One region of the Verminephrobacter aporrectodeae subsp. tuberculatae genome, then DNA from elsewhere that is predicted to be linked to it. Evidence: predicted binding sites of a transcription regulator. Region 1 holds the regulator's gene; the other holds the start of a gene.
What was found. Region 1 encodes FliA, which starts transcription of late flagellar genes. Its sites were predicted from a motif close to CTAAAGTTTNNNNNNNNNNNGCCGNTA; they were not measured.
Positions count from the first base shown of each region.

Region 2: the regulator FliA is predicted to act here: its motif matches at 965-991, upstream of D5041_RS02225 (flagellin N-terminal helical domain-containing protein).

Region 1 covers NZ_QZCX01000003.1:645,066-653,804, forward strand. The annotation lists gene flhF (flagellar biosynthesis GTPase FlhF) at 1-415, shown strand, start outside; gene D5041_RS17950 (RNA polymerase sigma factor FliA) at 487-1,203, shown strand; gene D5041_RS17955 (hypothetical protein) at 1,238-1,597, opposite strand; gene flgM (flagellar biosynthesis anti-sigma factor FlgM) at 1,638-1,952, opposite strand; one part of gene D5041_RS17965 (IS5 family transposase) at 2,325-2,741, opposite strand; one part of gene D5041_RS17965 (IS5 family transposase) at 2,744-3,094, opposite strand; gene D5041_RS17970 (carboxypeptidase-like regulatory domain-containing protein) at 3,141-5,912, opposite strand; partial or broken gene D5041_RS17975 (transposase) at 6,372-6,823, shown strand; gene D5041_RS17980 (MFS transporter) at 7,074-8,540, shown strand; gene D5041_RS17985 (FGGY family carbohydrate kinase) at 8,537-8,739, shown strand, end outside.
Region 2 covers NZ_QZCX01000001.1:570,415-579,153, forward strand. The annotation lists gene D5041_RS02220 (O-linked N-acetylglucosamine transferase, SPINDLY family protein) at 1-812, opposite strand, end outside; gene D5041_RS02225 (flagellin N-terminal helical domain-containing protein) at 1,243-2,745, shown strand; gene D5041_RS02230 (flagellin N-terminal helical domain-containing protein) at 2,773-4,275, shown strand; gene D5041_RS02235 (flagellin N-terminal helical domain-containing protein) at 4,497-5,999, shown strand; gene fliD (flagellar filament capping protein FliD) at 6,084-7,442, shown strand; gene D5041_RS02245 (ROK family transcriptional regulator) at 7,503-8,739, opposite strand, start outside.

The DNA of each region.
Region 1 (8,739 bases):
CGCCGGCGTGGCCCCCTGCGACCCGCGCAGGCGCGAACTGCTCGACATGCTCGAACTGCCGCAGGTGCAGCGCCTGCTGGTACTCAACGCCGGCTGCCACGGGGATACGCTCGACGACATGCTCGGCGCATTCCGGAGCGCGGGCCCGCAGCAGGCGATCCTCTCCAAGGTCGACGAAGCGGTCAAACTCGGCCCCGCGATCGACGCCTGCATCCGCCACCAACTGGTGCTGCGCGCAGTGACCCGGGGCCAGCGCGGCCCCGAGGACTGGGAGCGCGCCGACGCGCAGCAACTCGTCGGCGCGTCCATGCGCGCGCCCGCCCGGTCGGCGTTCGACCCCAAGGCGGCGGACCTGGGATTCTTTTTCGCGCATTCCCCCGCCAGCGGGCACCCGGAGGGACAGGGCCATGCCTGAGACCGGACCGCAAGTACCGGCGTCCACGGGCCGGAAAAAGAGCGCGCCCTGCCCGCGCAGGCGCTGAGCCGATGTACACCGCCAAGGGCCGGCTCGACCGCGACGCCATGCTGCGCCAGCACGCTGCGCTGGTGCGCAGGATCGCGCACCACCTGATCGCCCGGCTGCCGCCGAACGTGGAACTCGACGACCTGATCCAGGCCGGAATGATGGGCCTGGCCGACGCCCTCTCGCGCTACGAAGCCGCGCAGGGCGTGCAATTCGAAACCTTTGCCACCCAGCGCATCCGCGGCGCCATGCTCGACGAACTGCGCGAGAGCGACTGGATGTCGCGCAGCGCGCGCAAGAGCCAGAAAGACATCGAGCACGCCGTGCACCGGCTGGAACAAAGACTCGGCCGCAGCCCGCTGGAGTCGGAAATCGCCCGCGAGATGGGGATGGACCTGGCGGACTACCAGAGCCTGCTCGGCAAGGTGCGCGGCACCCAACTGGTGTACCTGGAGGACATGGCGCCGGGCGGCGACGGTGAGGACGGTTTTCTGGACCACCACGTCGTCGACAGCGCCGCCGACCCGGTGGAACTGCTGCGCGACCGGCGGCTCAAGACCTCCCTGGTGCACGCCATCGAAAGCCTGCCGGAGCGCGAACGGCACATCATGGGCATGTACTACGAGCAGGACATGAACCTCAAGGAAATCGCCGCCGTGCTGGGCGTCACGGAATCCCGCGTGTGCCAGCTGCACAGCCAGTCCATCGCCCGGCTGCGCGCAAAGATGCGCGCGCACTGAGGCTCCAGCAAACGGCCTGCGAGGCCAAGAAACTTCAGCCTGCGGGACGGTACGTGCGCGCCGCCCCAGCGCGCAGGCCCGGCGCGTAGGTGGACGCGGCGTCGGCCGCGGGCAGCAGCCCTGCGACCTGCCGGTCGGTGAGCGCGCACAGACGCGCCAGGCACTCGCGCTGCACGGTGAGCGTGGCGCCGATGGCGGCGACACGCGCTCTCCAGGACCGCGACAGCGCAACGCCAGCCGGCGCAGACTGCTGCCGCGCAAGAGCGAACCGGGCCGCCGCAGCGCGCAGCGCCGGGGCGTGCCGTTCCAGCGATTCGCGGTCGGCCGCGCGCAGGGCGGCAGACACTTCGGCGATCAGCCGTTCAACGGCCGCAAGGGATTCTTCCGACGTCATGCGTTTGCGTCGCGCGCCGGCGCCGTACCTGCCGTGCGCGTCAAACGCGGGTGCGCGCAAGGATTTCCTGCGCGTCGCTGATCATCCGCGTGGCGACGACCTGCGCGCTCACGCGGAAATTGCCCTTCTCCAGCGCGGAGCGCACGGACTGCACCTTGCCCGCGTCGTAATCCGCGTTGCTGCGCGCGGTCGGATCCAGGGCATGGGCGGCACCGGACACCGTGACCGGCACGCCGGCAAGCGACGCCGCCGGCGTGCCGGCGCCCACGGCCGCGCCAGGAGGACTCTGCGCACGCTTGGCAGACCCGGTCTGCGCCAGGGCGCCCGGGATTTCGGTTTTCTGACCTATCTTCATCGCTTCTCTCCACAACCCCGTCTGGTATGAGGCACAGTTGCCATGTTATCGGCCCGGTGCGCAGGAACTTGAGCCTCCATGGCCGGGCAGGATCAGGATGCAGCCGAACGGGGGGCCATCACCGAGGCGATGCGGCTTGCCGCCGTTCGGCCATGGAAAACCCTGACCCAAGCCCCAAGCGGCTCACTGAAACGGGCTCTTGCCTGCTGCACAGGCCCAGCATGCATGGCGGGCTCCTGAAATAAACCATAGTGTATGGCGGGCGTTGCGCCAAAACCGAAATGCCGGTTTCTGGCGCCGCTATTGGATTGCAGCGGCATCCAAGTGGATGCAAGATGCTTACGGTTGCGTCGGCAAGCTTAGGGCCTGTCATCAATTGAGCCAGACGACCGAAGCGGCGAGATGAACAGCGCCGAGGAAATTGCGTGCAGTTTTGTCATAGCGAGTGGCGATGCAGCGGTATTGCTTGAGCTTGGCAAAGAAGTTCTCGATCAGATGGCGTGCTTTGTACAAATGCCGGTCGTAGTCACGTTGGTCGTTGCGCTTACTGCGTGGCGGGATCACGACGGTCTTGCCTGCCTTGAGCAGTGGCTCGATCACCCGATCCTGGGCGTCATAGGCCTTATCGGCCAAGATTGCATCTGCTTGTATGTCTTTGAGCAAAACGTCAGCTCCTTGGAGATCGTGCGCCTGGCCAGGCGTCAGGAGAAAGCCTGTGGGATTGCCAAGCGCATCGACCGTGGCGTGGATCTTGGTACTTGCTCCCCCACGACTGCGACCTATGGCTTGGTTTTCTGGCGTCCTCCCTCTTTTTTTTTTGCCCCTGCGCTGTGCTGATGGGCTCTAACAATGGTCGAATCGATCATCACGTACTCGTTGTCCCGGTCTTGCGACAAAGTCTTGAAGATGCGCTGCCAGACATCCGTTTTGCTCCATCGCGAATGGCGCAGATGTACTACCCGAAAATCTCCGAACCGCTCGGGCAAGTCGCGCCACGGGATGCCCGCACGGTATCGGTACAACACCGCCTCAACGAACAAGCGGTTATCGCGTGCCGTCGCCCCAACGTGCCCCTCGCGCCCCGGCAGCATGTCTTTGATGCGCTCCCATTGGTCTTGCCTCAGCGCGTACCTGTGGTTCATCAGCCTTCCTTTGTCATCGTGTTCCGAGTTTAGCGCCGGAGTGACTTCAATTGATGACAGGCCCGTAGTTCGACAAGCTTATGTGCCAATGATTCATATGATAGGGTTGGGACGAGATCTTCGCTGACTTCTCGGTCCATGCACTTACGAGAGGAATCGCGATTGACCCGGTCACCGAGTTGGACGGAAATTTCCCGTGGACAAGCACATCCTCAATGAACGATTGCCCGATATAGACGGCGCGGGTGGAGCGAGAATCCGCTTCAATCTCAAGCATCGTGCGGTTTTCTGTAATCCAATGCTGCAATGCTTCCAGTTTGGGTCCATAATACCAAGATCCCGGCTTCTTGGTCGTTTTTTTTACCTCGGCCGCAGCTGCGTTAATCAGTTGTTTGATGTGTTCGCCATTACCCTGCCCGCCCAACGCGTCGCTATACCCGCCCTGTCCGTCAGCGTAGCGCATGTCGATTTGCCGACCATCACTATGGCCGGCATGATCCATAATCGACCTCCCGTCCCGAGTCTGGGCGACATGCTGGCTGCTGATGTCATTAAAGCGGTAACGATGACCGCTGTATTGAAGATCGTTTTCAAGAAGCCATTTGATGGTTCCCCTGGTGGCCCATGAATCACCGCCGTCATCGCGCGGGCCAAAGCGCCGGCCGGACAGCTTTGCAACATCTCCCGCAAGATAGAGTGGCGTAAATTCATTTTTTACGCCAAATTTGACCCGCCCACCCCTTCCTGCGGGGTCGGAACTCACTGCGGCGCCCCCCACGCTGCCTTTGAGACGGACCATGACGGCCAGATTTCCCAGGGCCATGTCACCCGCGAAGGCGGGCAGAGAAATTCCGGGGAATGTGATCAGCCCAGGCTGCTTGGTATGATTTTGCGTCAACAAATTGACGGTGGAAAAATTCGTGGGGATGCCAAACGGCTCACCCGACTTCAGTTCGGTGATCCCCAGGTTCATTTCGGTGATTTCTGCATCGGCCGGCGAATATGTGATTTTAAGCGGAATCGTGTGGGTGTTGTCACTGCCGCTTTGCGGGATCGACAGATAGCAGCCGGCCAGATTGCCATGCATTCCATCTCCAATCGTGATCGGTGAAATTATCGGATTGGCATTCTTGTTCGGCGACGAGAATTGTGCCGACAAGACTTCGAGCGTGCTAGACGATGATTTGAGCTTCTTGCATCCCAGCGTCAGTTCGACCGTCGTGGTGGTTGGCAAGAGATCGTCACCGATGTTGATTGCGCTCACGCTGCCGCTGATGTTCAGTGCAGCGTTCTTGGTCTGCCCGGTCACGTCTACGCACCTGGTCTCGGTCATTCCTCCATCGGTAAAACGCAACTGTTTTGCCAAACCGCTGGCTGAAAATTCGATGTCAGGAAATCCCACGACAGAATACGACCAAGTATCCTTGTACTTTCTATCCTCTCTCGGAAGCATCCCGGATTGCTGATGTTTCCTGATCAGTTGCTCAAGTTCGGCTCTGCTGCTCACTTTGGGGAGCAGGTATTCCTCCTCGGAAAACACGGTAATCCTGATGCCGACGCTCTCGGTACCGATCGGCACCTGGAAGTCGATTTTCTTGTTGACGAGCCGGTCTTGCTCGGCCGCAGTGGCGCTAAAAACCGCGCTATCGACCCCCTCTGCGGCGAGCGGCGTGGGCGCCAACGCGCGCTTGGCGGCGGGGATGCTGCGTGGGGGTGGCCCCTTGCCGTCTTGTGTCACGCTGCTTTGCACCGCCGACGAACCAGGGGCCGCCCGCTGCTTCGCTGTATTGGCGCCCGTGTCGACTCCCAGGCCCGGTGGCACCACCATCGTGACCTGGGCCTGCGTGCTGCCTTCGTACACCGGAAAACTGGTGCGGATGACATTGGGGTAATGCAGGTCGCTCAAGGTCAGAAAATAGATATCGGGCAATACGTGTCGCTCGAGCGCAAAACCGCCATTGGCGTCAAGCACGGCGACGGCCCGCATCCGCGTATTGACCCCCTCCAGCAAGACCTTGCGGCCTGCGAGCGAGGTAACCGGAGCACCTTGCTCCGAGAGCAATCTGCCCGACAATTTCGCTTCCGCCTTGGTCGCCCGAATATCATAGACGACCCCGAACTCGCTGTCCCTGCTGAGGTTCAGCGTCATGAAAAAATCGCCAATTGGCAGCGTATCAAGCATTCGTTGCATGGCCGGACCCGAGATCGAAAAGCTGGAGTCTGCCAGATTGAAAGACCACAAGTCATCCAGGATCAGCGCGATGTCATTATTGTCCCCAGCGGTTATGTACCCATGACTGTTATCCTTCAGGTTCATCCCGGATATTCCTTGCATCCTGAAAGTCAGTGGGGCGCCGGTCACTACGTTGCCTGGCGCCAGGCCCTCAACGATCAGCTTCGGGAGGGGCGGAGCATCCGCAGGCCCATCGCCGAAATTGAATGCGGAAGTCGGCCGCTGCGACCTGATCACCACATGGAATACGGACGTTGTGGCGCCGCTCCTGATCTCGAACTCCGCCTCCTGGTTCTCGCCGATGTCGTCGGGGGTGACAAAGCGCAGTTGCCCGTCCTGGATCAGGGCCTCCGAGACGGCGCCCGAGGGCGTGACCTCGTCGGCGTCCGCAGGAAGGCCAAGGTCTTTGAGCGAGAGAGACACGACTTCCGCCGGCTTGACGTCTTGAAGCTGGGATTTTTTCACGGACGCGGGTTCTGGCGCGGGTCTGGACGCGGAGTCAGACTGCTGCGGCTGCGTGCCGTCTCCGCAAGCGCTCAGCAGGGCGCCGAGCAAAAGCACCATGGTTATCAGGGTTTTCTTCATGTTCGCTCCTTGTGAGAAGATCAGGTGAAGGCACCTTCTTGGATCGTACTACTCATCCAGCACGGTGACAAGCTATTAATAACCTATATTACCAAGGGTCTTTGCCGCAGCGGGCTTGCTCGGTCACGCCTTGGTGGGTGTATGGCTGGGTTATTTTTATACTGCGAAATATCCACAATGCAAGTGGGGATTATCAGACGCTGGCGGAGATACTGCGTCGAGGTGGCCTTGCCCGCCTTTCTTTATGCACAAACGTTATGCTGCTTATTTCATAGCAAAAGCACCCGATGAGAGCCGGGCATCCACGGAATTCAACGAGCGCTTGGGTGCCCAAGCCGGCGTTGTTGCATCAATTCCGAACCACATAACGTGCTGATGTTTGTACGCACAACGGCAATGCAAGCGTTGCTGCCAGTCGCGACACGGACCGGGCACATTCCCGACCTTTTTCCAGGGAGCATGCGCAGAGACAGCAGCCAACGAGCCGAGCTCAAGGCGACCTACCGTGTCAAGAACCGGGCGCAGTACAACGCCGGGCTGATTGCCAGAGGCGATATCGCGGTGTGGATCGACGAGAACCTTCTGACGCCCACATCGGCTGAGGATGTCCCCAGACGCGGCCGCCCGATCGTCTACCCGGACGCCGTCATCCAAGGCTTGCGCAGTCTCAAGCAGGTGTTTGATCTGCCGCTGCGTGCGTGCAAGGATTCGCTCAAAGCCTGCGCCAGCTTGCCTTCCCGAATCTGCCGGTACCCAACTACACGACCCTGAGCCGCCGCGCGCAAAGCCTGCAAGTCGTCTTGCCCGCGCTGCGCCCAGGTGATCCACTGCACTTGGCCGTTGACAACACAGGCATCAAGCTCTACGGCGAGGGCGAATGGAAGGTGCGCACACCTGCTTGGTCCAAGCGCCCGCTTGGGCGTCCAAGCCCACGGCCAGTATTCCCCCAAGCTGCGGTGATCAGACCAGCACCCGATGCAGGTCCACGCCCACGCCAAGGGTTTCCCCGGTGGACACGGCCCCGACCAGGCCCTATCGTGCCCCGGCAGATTTCCAGATCAGAGACCATCTGCGAGATGGTCCATCTGCGCGTGCTGACGCGTGCCAACGCACGCACCCTGCACCGGCCTCTTGCAGAAACGAATACCGCAGGAGACCGCTGTGCAAAACTCTGCCATCACACTTCGTGGCATCGACGACGTCATCGCCTTTATCGATTCCTCCCCTGGCATTCGCGGCCGCGCCGGCGTTGTCTGGTGGCTGGCTTTGGGCGGCCTGTTCCTTGATGCATTCTCCAATTCCTCACTGAGCGCGGGCCTGGGGCCAATGACGCGCGATTTGCAGCTTGCGCCGGCGCAGGTGGCGCTGCTCACGTCCCTGGCCGCGTGGGTGGCGATTGCCTTTAACCCCATCGGGGGGTGGATGGCCGATCGCTGGGGGCGCGTCAGGCCGCTGGTCCTTGCCAAGCTGCTTGCCGTCGTCGGCGCCGTGCTGGTCGTGTTGGCCTCGGACTACGCGCTCATTCTGGTCGGGCGCTTTCTGGTCGGCGCTGCCTACGGCATCGACTTTGCGATCGCCATGGCCGTGCTCGCCGAGTTCACGCCCGCCAAGTTCAAGAGCCGCCTGAACACTTGGCAGGGCATGTGGTACGTGGCCGTTTGCTCCAACCTGCTGCTGGCCTTGCTGTTCCATTCGTGGGACGTTGGCGACGCAATCTGGCGCTATTCCGTGGCCGCCACCGCGGTCGTCGGGCTCGCCATCCTGGTTTTGCAGTACCTGTTCCTCGTGGAAAGCCCGATCTGGCTGGCGCGCAGGGAGCGGCTCGACGCCGCCGCGCAGGCCATGGCGCGCATCTACGGCCGCGCATTCAGCGCCGCGCCGCCCGCCGAGCGGGTGCCGGTGACGAACCAGGCGCGCCGGGGCCTGGCGAACGTGCTGCTGATTTTCCGCGGCGTCTACCTGCCCCGCACCCTCCTCGCGGCCACCGTGCAGATTGCGCAGTCGATCCAGTATTTCGCGGTCGGCTGGTACCTTCCCCTGATCAGCGCGGCCCTGTTCGGCAAGGGCTTCGTCTACGCCACCACCGGGGCGCTGGTATTCAACCTGTGCGGCATCTTCGGTGGCTTTCTGTCGCCGCTCATCGGCCGCAGGCTGGGTCTGCGCCGCGCCTCGGCATTCGGCTTCGCGGCGGTATTCGCGATGCTGCTGATCCTGGGTCTGCTGCATGGAAAAATGCCCATGTGGGCGGCCGTCGTCGTCCCCTCGCTGTTCATCCTCTTTCACTCCGGCGGCCCGGGCGCGAATGGCAAGAGCCTGTCCTCGTTGTCGTTCCGCAGCGAACTGCGGGCGGGCGCGAATGGCATCATCGGCGCGCTCGGATCCACCGGCGCCGCGCTGGGCCTGCTGATCTTTCCGCTGTTTCGCGCGAAGTATGGGCTCGAGACCACCTTTCTGATCCTCTCCGTCGTTCCGCTGCTCGCCAGCATCGTCTGCTTCTCGATCGACTGGGACCCCACGCGCACGACGGTCCATCCCGACAACGAGCCCGGCGCCCCGCAGTTCGAGGACGATCCCTGCGCGCAGCGCTCCGGCCTCGTGCACCCCGCCGTCGGGAAGTCTGCGCCATGACGCAGGGCCGGCACGTCATTCTCGCGATCGACGAGGGAACCTCCGGAACACGCGCCGCGGTCGTGGGCGCCGACGGCCGGGTCGCGTGCCTCGAATACACGGCGCTGCGCGTCGATTCGCCCCGCCCCGGCGTGGTCGAGCAGGATGCGAATACCCTGCTCGACAAGACGCTCGACGTTGCGCGCGCGACCCTCGCGCA
Region 2 (8,739 bases), on a different contig from region 1:
AAGGCGAAGACCTCGAACTGGCGCCGGTCCAGCCGCGCCAGCAGGCCCTCGGCGAAGTACATCACCGAATGCATCCGGAAGTCGGGCGACAGGAATCCGACCCTCAGGCGGCGCCACGGCGCGCCCCGGTGCTGCTCGAAGCGCGGCCACGCCTGGCGCAGCGGCGACTCGAAGATGGCGCCGTATTCCCGCGCCGCGGCGGACAGCTGCGCGGCGTCCACCTGGGGCGCCGAGAGCATGAACAGCAGCCGGTTGGTGTGGTTTCCCGGCTCGTCGGGGAACAGCGCGATGGCGCGCTCGGAGTCTTCGATGGCCTCGCGGATCTGGCCCAGTTCGCGCCGGTGGATGGCGCTTTGCATCAGCGCTGCCGCGCGCTCGTGCAGCGTCCGGGCGCGCGCGGCGGCGTTCTGGCTGGCCGCGAAACCCCTGTCGTGCAGGCCCGGCAGGTAGCAGCATTCGGCCAGCTTGATCCAGACGATGGCCTGCTCGGGACGCAGCCCGCAGAGCCTCTCGAGCAGCGGCAGCGCGGCGTTGTTGCGCGCCTGCTCGATGAGCACGTTCGCGTGGTTCACCAGCAGCTCAGCGTCGTCGGGCCAGAGCACGCTGGCACGCTGGTAGGCTTGGCGCGCGGCGCCGAACCGGCGCTGCCGGTGCAGCGCAAACCCGAGCAGCCGGTGCGCCCCGAGGTCGCGCCCATTCTTGCGCAGCGCCTGGCGGCACAGCCGGGCCAGCAGCGGCCAGTCCGCTGCCAGCAGCGCCGTGCGCAGCCCATCGTGCGCACTCGGCGGGGCTTTGGGGAGAGAGGGTGCCATGGTGAATCTCCGCGCCCGTGCGTGCGCCACCGCTTGCGCTTGCCTGCGGCAATGCATCGGGCGACGGGCCATTTCCTGGCCATTGTGCTGATGCCGTCCGGGGGCGTTGGGCGGATAAGTGGCGCAAAAACCGGCCGGCGGCGGCCTTGCCCCTCAAGTTTTCCGAAGGCACACCGAAAACTAGTGTCCTGCCCCGCGAATAGCGGCACAAGATGAAACTGATGCATTTCGCGTCATGGCAAGGCGCAAACCGCAGCGATACCCGTAGGTATCGCGAGGATTTGCAACGCCGCCATGGCGCGAAAGGCGCAGTTTCATGTGCCGCTATTCGCGGGGCAGGACACTAGGGCAACGGATCGGATCGCAGACAGGCTCTCGGTGGCCTGCCGCCCGCAAGCCGCCAGGAACCCCGTTTTTCTGGAGATGCGCGGTGGCCTCCACCATCAATACGAACATCAACACGCTGACCGCGCAGCGCAACCTGGGCCTGAGCCAGGCTTCGCTGAGTCAGTCGATCCAGCGCCTGTCGTCGGGCCTGCGCATCAACAGCGCCAAGGACGACGCCGCGGGCCTGGCGATCACCGAGCGCTTCACGACCCAGATCCGCGGCCTGAACCAGGCGGCGCGCAACGCCAACGACGGCATCTCGCTCGCGCAGACCACGGAGGGCGCACTCAAGTCCGCCGGGGACATCTTGCAGCGCGTGCGCGAGCTCGCGGTGCAGTCGGCGAACGCCACGAACAGCGCCGTCGATCGCCAGGCCTTGCAGCGCGAAGTGGGTCAGCTGGTCTCGGAACTCGACCGCATCGCGCAGACCACGGAATTCAGCGGCACCAGGCTGCTCGACGGCAGCTTTGGAACGCAGCAATTCCAAGTGGGCGCGAACGCGAACCAGACCATCGTCGCGGCCACCGTGAACCTGCGCACCAGCGTGTACGGCAACAACCAGAACCTGGCCGCCAACGGCGCGGGCCCGGGCTCGGCGGATCTCCAGACCACGACCCCAGCCAACGGCGGGACCGGAATCAACGGCGTGACGACGGGCACCGTGGCCATCAGCGGCTACCTGGGAACCGGCACCCTGACCGTGGCCGAGAGCGCCACGGCCAAGGCCACCGCCGATCAGATCAATGCGCTCAAGGCGGACACCGGCGTGACGGCAACGGCCCGCACCGAGGTGCACCTGGCCGGCATGGCCGCCGTGGGCGCGTACACGCTGAGGTTCGAGGGCGACAACCTGGGCAACGCCCAGACGGTTTCCTTCACCCTGACGTCGGCCAGCGGCACCGACCGCCTGTCCGCCGCCGTGTCCGCGATCAATGAGCAGTCGGCGAAAACCGGAATCAACGCCTGGCTGAACGCCAGCGGCAGCCAGATCATTCTGACCAACGCCACGGGAAACAACATCGTGGTGGGCGACACGGAGATCCCCAACGCCGCGCCCATCACGGTCACGGGCTACGACGCGGCGGGCGCAATCATCGGCATAGGGCGTCCGCTGGCCATCGACGCCGTCGCCAATTTCGTGAGCACCGGCGGCTACATCACGCTGGATTCGGAGCGCTCGTTCTCCGTCGCCTCGGCCAGCAACCAGCTGAGCAACGGCGGCTCGCAGCTGCACACCGTCGCCGGCCTGGACGTGAGCCGCTTCGCCAGCGCCACCGACGCCCTGAAGACCGTGGACTCGGCGCTGACCTTCGTGAGCAGCGAGCGCGCCAAGCTCGGGGCGCTGCAAGCGCGCTTCGAGAGCACGATCAGCAATCTGCAAATCACTTCGGAAAACCTGTCCGCTTCCCGCTCGCGGATTCTGGACGCCGACTTCGCTGCGGAAACGGCGAACCTCTCGCGCACGCAGATTCTCCAGCAGGCCGGCACGGCGATGGTCGCGCAGGCGAACCAGCTGCCCCGGGGCGTGCTCGCGCTGCTGCGCTAAGGGGACCTTGGTTTCTGGAGATTCGCCATGGCTTCCACCATCAATACGAACATCAACACGCTGACCGCGCAGCGCAACCTGGGCCTGAGCCAGGCTTCGCTGAGTCAGTCGATCCAGCGCCTGTCGTCAGGCCTGCGCGTCAACAGCGCCAAGGACGACGCCGCGGGCCTGGCGATCACCGAGCGCTTCACGACCCAGGTCCGCGGCCTGAACCAGGCGGCGCGCAACGCCAACGACGGCATCTCGCTGGCGCAGACCACCGAGGGCGCGCTCAAGTCCGCCGGGGACATCCTGCAGCGCGTGCGCGAACTCGCGGTGCAGTCGGCGAACGCCACGAACAGCGCCGTCGATCGCCAGGCATTGCAGCGCGAAGTGGGTCAGCTGGTCGCGGAGCTCGACCGCATCGCGCAGACCACGGAATTCAGCGGCACCAGGCTGCTCGACGGCAGCTTTGGAACGCAGCAATTCCAGGTGGGCGCGAACGCGAACCAGACCATCGTCGCGGCCACCGTGAACCTGCGTACCAGCGTGTACGGCAATAACCAGAACCTGGCCGCCGACGGCTCGGGCTTGGGTGCGCCGGATGTCCAGGCCACGACCCCAGCCAACGGCGGGACCGGAACCAACGGCGTGCTCGCGGGGTCCGTGGCCATCAGCGGCTACCTGGGAACCGGCACCCTGACCGTGGCCCTGAGCGACACGGCCAAGGCCACCGCCGATCAGATCAATGCGCTCAAGGCAAGCACCGGCGTGGCGGCAACGGCCCGCACCGAGGTGCATCTGGACGGCATGGCCGCCGTGGGCGGGTACACGCTGAGGCTCGAGGGCGACAACCTGGGCAACGCCCAGACAGTTTCCTTCACCCTGACGTCGACCAGCGGCACCGACCGCCTGTCCGCCGCCGTGTCCGCGATCAATGAGCAGTCGGCAAAAACCGGAATCAACGCCTGGCTGACCGCCGACGGCAGCCAGATCGTTCTGAGCAACGCCACGGGAAACAACATCGTGGTGGGCGACACGACGATCCCCAACGCCGCGCCCGTCACGGTCACGGGCTACGACGCGGCGGGCACAATCGTCGGCACGGGGCGCGCGCTGACCGTCGACGCCGTCGCAAGTTTCGTCAACATCGGCGGCTACATCATGCTGGATTCGGAGCGCTCGTTCGCCGTCGCCTCGGCCAGCAACCAGCTGAGCAACGGCGGCTCGCAGCTGCACACCGTCGCCGGCCTGGACGTGAGCCGCTTCACCAGCGCCACCGACGCCCTGAAGACCGTGGACTCGGCACTGACCTTCGTGAGCAGCGAGCGCGCCAAGCTCGGGGCGCTGCAAGCGCGCTTCGAGAGCACGATCAGCAATCTGCAAATCACTTCGGAAAACCTGTCCGCTTCCCGCTCGCGGATTCTGGACGCCGACTTCGCTGCGGAAACGGCGAACCTCTCGCGCACGCAGATTCTCCAGCAGGCCGGCACGGCGATGGTCGCGCAGGCGAACCAGCTGCCCCAGGGCGTGCTCGCCCTGCTGCGCTAAGGGAGCGTTGGGCGGATAAGCGGCACAAGAGCCGACCAGCGGCGGCCTTGCCCCCCTCAAGTTTTCCGACGGCACCCCGAAAACCATGGCAACGGATCGCAGACAGGCTCTCGGCGGCCCGCCGTTCACCCGCTGGCCCGCAAGCCGCAGGGAACCCTTTGCAAGCCGGCCCGGCGCCCGCGCTAACGCCTTTTTGATCTGTTTTTTTCTGGAGATTCGCCATGGCTTCCACCATCAATACGAACATCAACACGCTGACCGCGCAGCGCAACCTGGGCCTGAGCCAGGCTTCGCTGAGTCAGTCGATCCAGCGCCTGTCGTCGGGCCTGCGCATCAACAGCGCCAAGGACGACGCCGCGGGCCTGGCGATCACCGAGCGCTTCACGACCCAGATCCGCGGCCTGAACCAGGCGGCGCGCAACGCCAACGACGGCATCTCGCTCGCGCAGACCACGGAGGGCGCACTCAAGTCCGCCGGGGACATCTTGCAGCGCGTGCGCGAGCTCGCGGTGCAGTCGGCGAACGCCACGAACAGCGCCGTCGATCGCCAGGCCTTGCAGCGCGAAGTGGGTCAGCTGGTCGCGGAACTCGACCGCATCGCGCAGACCACGGAATTCAGCGGCACCAGGCTGCTCGACGGCAGCTTTGGAACGCAGCAATTCCAGGTGGGCGCGAACGCGAACCAGACCATCGTCGCGGCCACCGTGAACATGCGCACCAGCGTGTACGGCAACAACCAGAACCTGGCCGCCAACGGCTCGGGCCCCGGCTCGGCGGATGTCGTGGTCACGGACCCAACCAACCACGGGACCGGAACCAACGGCGTGACTGCGGGGACCATGGCCGTCAGCGGCTACCTGGGAACCGGCACCCTGACCGTGGCCCTGAGCGACACGGCCAAGGCCACCGCCGATCAGATCAATGCGCTCAAGGCGGACACCGGCGTGACGGCAACGGCCCGCACCGAGGTGCACCTGGGCGGCATGGCCGCCGTGGGCGGGTACACGCTGAAGCTCGAGGGCGACAACCTGGGCAACGCCCAGACGGTTTCCTTCACCCTGACGTCGGCCACCGGCGCCGACCGCCTGTCCACCGCCGTGTCCGCGATCAATGAGCAGTCGGCAAAAACCGGAATCAACGCCTGGCTGAGCGCCGACGGCAGCCAGATCGTTCTGACCAACGCCACGGGAAACAACATCGTGGTGAGCGACACGGAGATCCCCAACGCCGCGCCCGTCACGGTCACGGGCTACAACGCGGCGGGCACGAGCTTCGGCGCGGGGCGCACGATGGCCGTCGACGCCGTCGCCAATTTCGTGAACACCGGCGGCTACATCACGCTGGATTCGGAGCGCTCGTTCTCCGTCGCCTCGGCCAGCAACCAGCTGAACAACGGCGGCTCGCAGCTGCACACCGTCGCCGGCCTGGACGTGAGCACCTTCACCGTCGCCACCGACGCCCTGAAGACCGTGGACTCGGCGCTGACCTTCATCAACAGCGAGCGCGCCAAGCTCGGGGCGCTGCAATCGCGCTTCGAGAGCACGATCAGCAATCTGCAAATCACTTCGGAAAACCTGTCCGCTTCCCGCTCGCGGATTCTGGACGCCGACTTCGCTGCGGAAACGGCGAACCTCTCGCGCACGCAGATTCTGCAGCAGGCCGGCACGGCAATGGTCGCGCAGGCGAACCAGCTGCCCCAGGGCGTGCTCGCCCTGTTGCGCTAACCAACCTATGGGCCGTGGGTGGCGCGCACGGCGCCCCGGTGAACGCCGTCGGGCGCCTGCGTTGGCGCCGCTCAGGAGCTTGGCATGGCAAATATTTCATCCCCGGGAATCGGGACCAATGGACTGGACGTCAAGAGCATCATTTCCCAGCTCGTCGCGCTGGAGAGACAGCCCCTGGACACGCTCAAGCTGCAAGCGGCGACGGTGCGTACCGAAATCTCTGCCATCGGCCAGATCAAGTCGCTGGTCGCCACGCTCAGCGACGCGGCGGGCCGCCTGAGCGGCGCGGCGCGCTGGGACACCGTCAGCGCCAGTTCCTCGGACGCCAAACAGGTCTCTGCGACGGCGCTGGACACGACCCCGCCGACCAGTTTCACCGTCGAGGTTCAGCACTTGGCGCAGGCGCAGAGCACTGCGTCTGCCGCGCTGCTTCCCGTGGGCGCGCCCGTGGGCGCGGGACGCATCCGGCTGCTGCTGGGCCGCCCCGATGCCGCCACGCCCGTGGACATCGACGTCAGCGCCACCGACCGGCTCAAGGACGTCGTGCGCAAGATCAACGCGGCGGACGCGGGGGTGACGGCGTCGGTCCTGAGCGACGCCTCGGGCGAGCGCCTGCTGCTGCGCGGCAAAGCCACGGGGCTGGACGCGCAGTTTTCCCTCACCGTCACGCAGGCCCCGGACGGCGCGTCCGGCCTGTCCCGCCTGGGGACAGGCAACACCGTAACGCAGGCCGCGGCCGACGCCCGGGCCACGGTGAACGGCATCGCGGTCTCCAGCGCCACGAATACCTTTGCCGCAACGGTGGAGGGCGTGACTTTCACGGCGCACCAGGTGACGACCGGCCCCGTCGAGATCACGGTGCGCAAGGACGATACGGCGGTCCAGTCGGACGTCGATGCGCTGGTGAAGGCGTACAACGCCGTCAACCAGCTGCTGCAAGAGGCGACCAAGTACGACGCCCAGACGCGCACGGCCGGCTTGCTCCAGGGCGATTCGACGGTGATTGCGCTGCACAACGCCTTGCGCCGCGCGATCGACTCGGACAGCGCGGCCGGGGGCGCGTTCCAGTACCTGGCCGACATTGGCGTCACACAGCAACTCGGCGGCGATCTGGCCGTGGACCCGACCCGGCTCGCGCAGGCGCTGGAGAAGAACCCGGAGGGCGTGAAAACCCTTTTTTCCGGCACGAACGGCGTCGCGCTGCGCGTGCAGGCGCTCGGCAAGCAACTGCTGTCCAGCGACGGGTTCTTCCAATCCAAGGCAAACACCCTGAGCGCCAGCCTCAATCGCAACGACCAGAGCCAGGCCCAGGTGAATGCGCAGGCGGACGCGTTCGAGCAACGCATCACGCAGCGCTACACCGCGCTGGACAAGCAACTGAGCAGCCTCAACGCGCTGAATGCGTACATCACGCAGCAGGTCGCCACCTGGAACAAGCAGTAGCTGCGCTGCGGTCGGGCGCGGTCGGTTGCGAATCTACCCAGCTCTTGAAAGGGCTGATATTCAGAGCCTGTCCACGGTCTTCAGAAAGACATCGTTGTCGGGCGCAAAGCAGGCGTGCAGCGGCAGCAGCGCGCCGCCGAGCGCGCGCGCGTCGGAGCCGATGCTACCCAGTTCCAGCCGCGGGGGCGCGTGCAGGCCCTCCCAGTTGCAGGCGTGCAGCGCCTGGCGCACGCGCCCGACCAGCGCCTGCAGCAGGTCGGGCGCGGTGGCGGCGTCGAGGACCACGGCGTCCAGGTCGAGAAAGGCCGTTGCCGAGACGATGCAGTGCGCGAGCGCGGGCGCGGCGCGGGCGATCCAGGCCTGGCCGTGCGCCGCCCAGGGCGCTTGCAGCGCGCGTTCGTCGTACGCGGCCAGGGGGTCCAGGCCGTGCTCGCGCAGGCGCTGCTCCAGGTCCCACAGCGAGGCCTGGCTGATGAGCTGCGCGGGCAGCGCGCTGCCCTCGGCGCCCTGCGCCACGGCCAGCGGCAGCGAGGCCACGGCGCCGGCGTTGCCGTGCAGGCCCCGGTGCAGCCGCGAATCGAGCACCAGCGCGCCGCCCACGAAGGTGTCCATGAACAGGTACAGAAAGCTCGGGATGTCGCGCCCCCGGCCCTGGAGCAGTTCGGCCACGCAGGCGGCCACGGTGTCCCGGGCGAAATGCACGGGCAACTCGGTCAGCCGCTGCACCTGCGCGGCCAGGTCGATGCGGTTCCAGGCCTGCGACTGCGCCGCAGTCAGTCCGAGCATGCGGTGCCAGCCGCCCAGCTGCAACGGCGCGGCAACGCCCACGCCGACCACGCGCGTGCGCAGCGCTCCCAGACCGTCGAGCAGCCGGTTCAGATGGCGGCGCATGGCGGGCAGCAGCAGGTCGGTGTCGGGGAAGGCGTAGTCGAGCACGATGCGCTCGCGTAGCTGGCCGGCAAAGTCCAGCAGCATCCATTGCGCGCTGCGCCGGCCGATCTGGATGCCGATGGCAAAGGCGCCGTCGGGGTTCAGGCCGATGGGCACCGAGGGCTGCCCCACGCGGCCGCGCACGGGTGCCTCGCGGCGCAGCAGCTGGTCTGCGTCGAGCCGCGCCGTGATCAGGCCGATGGTCTGCGGCGTGAGGCCGGTCATGCGCGCGATCTCGGCCTTGGCCAGGCTGCCGTGCGCGCGCAGCGCCTGGAGCACCGCGCGCTCGTTGAACTGGCGCAGCCCCACGTGGTTGGAGCCGCGCTGGCACAGCAGCGCGGGCGCTGCCACCCCGGCCGGGGTGGCG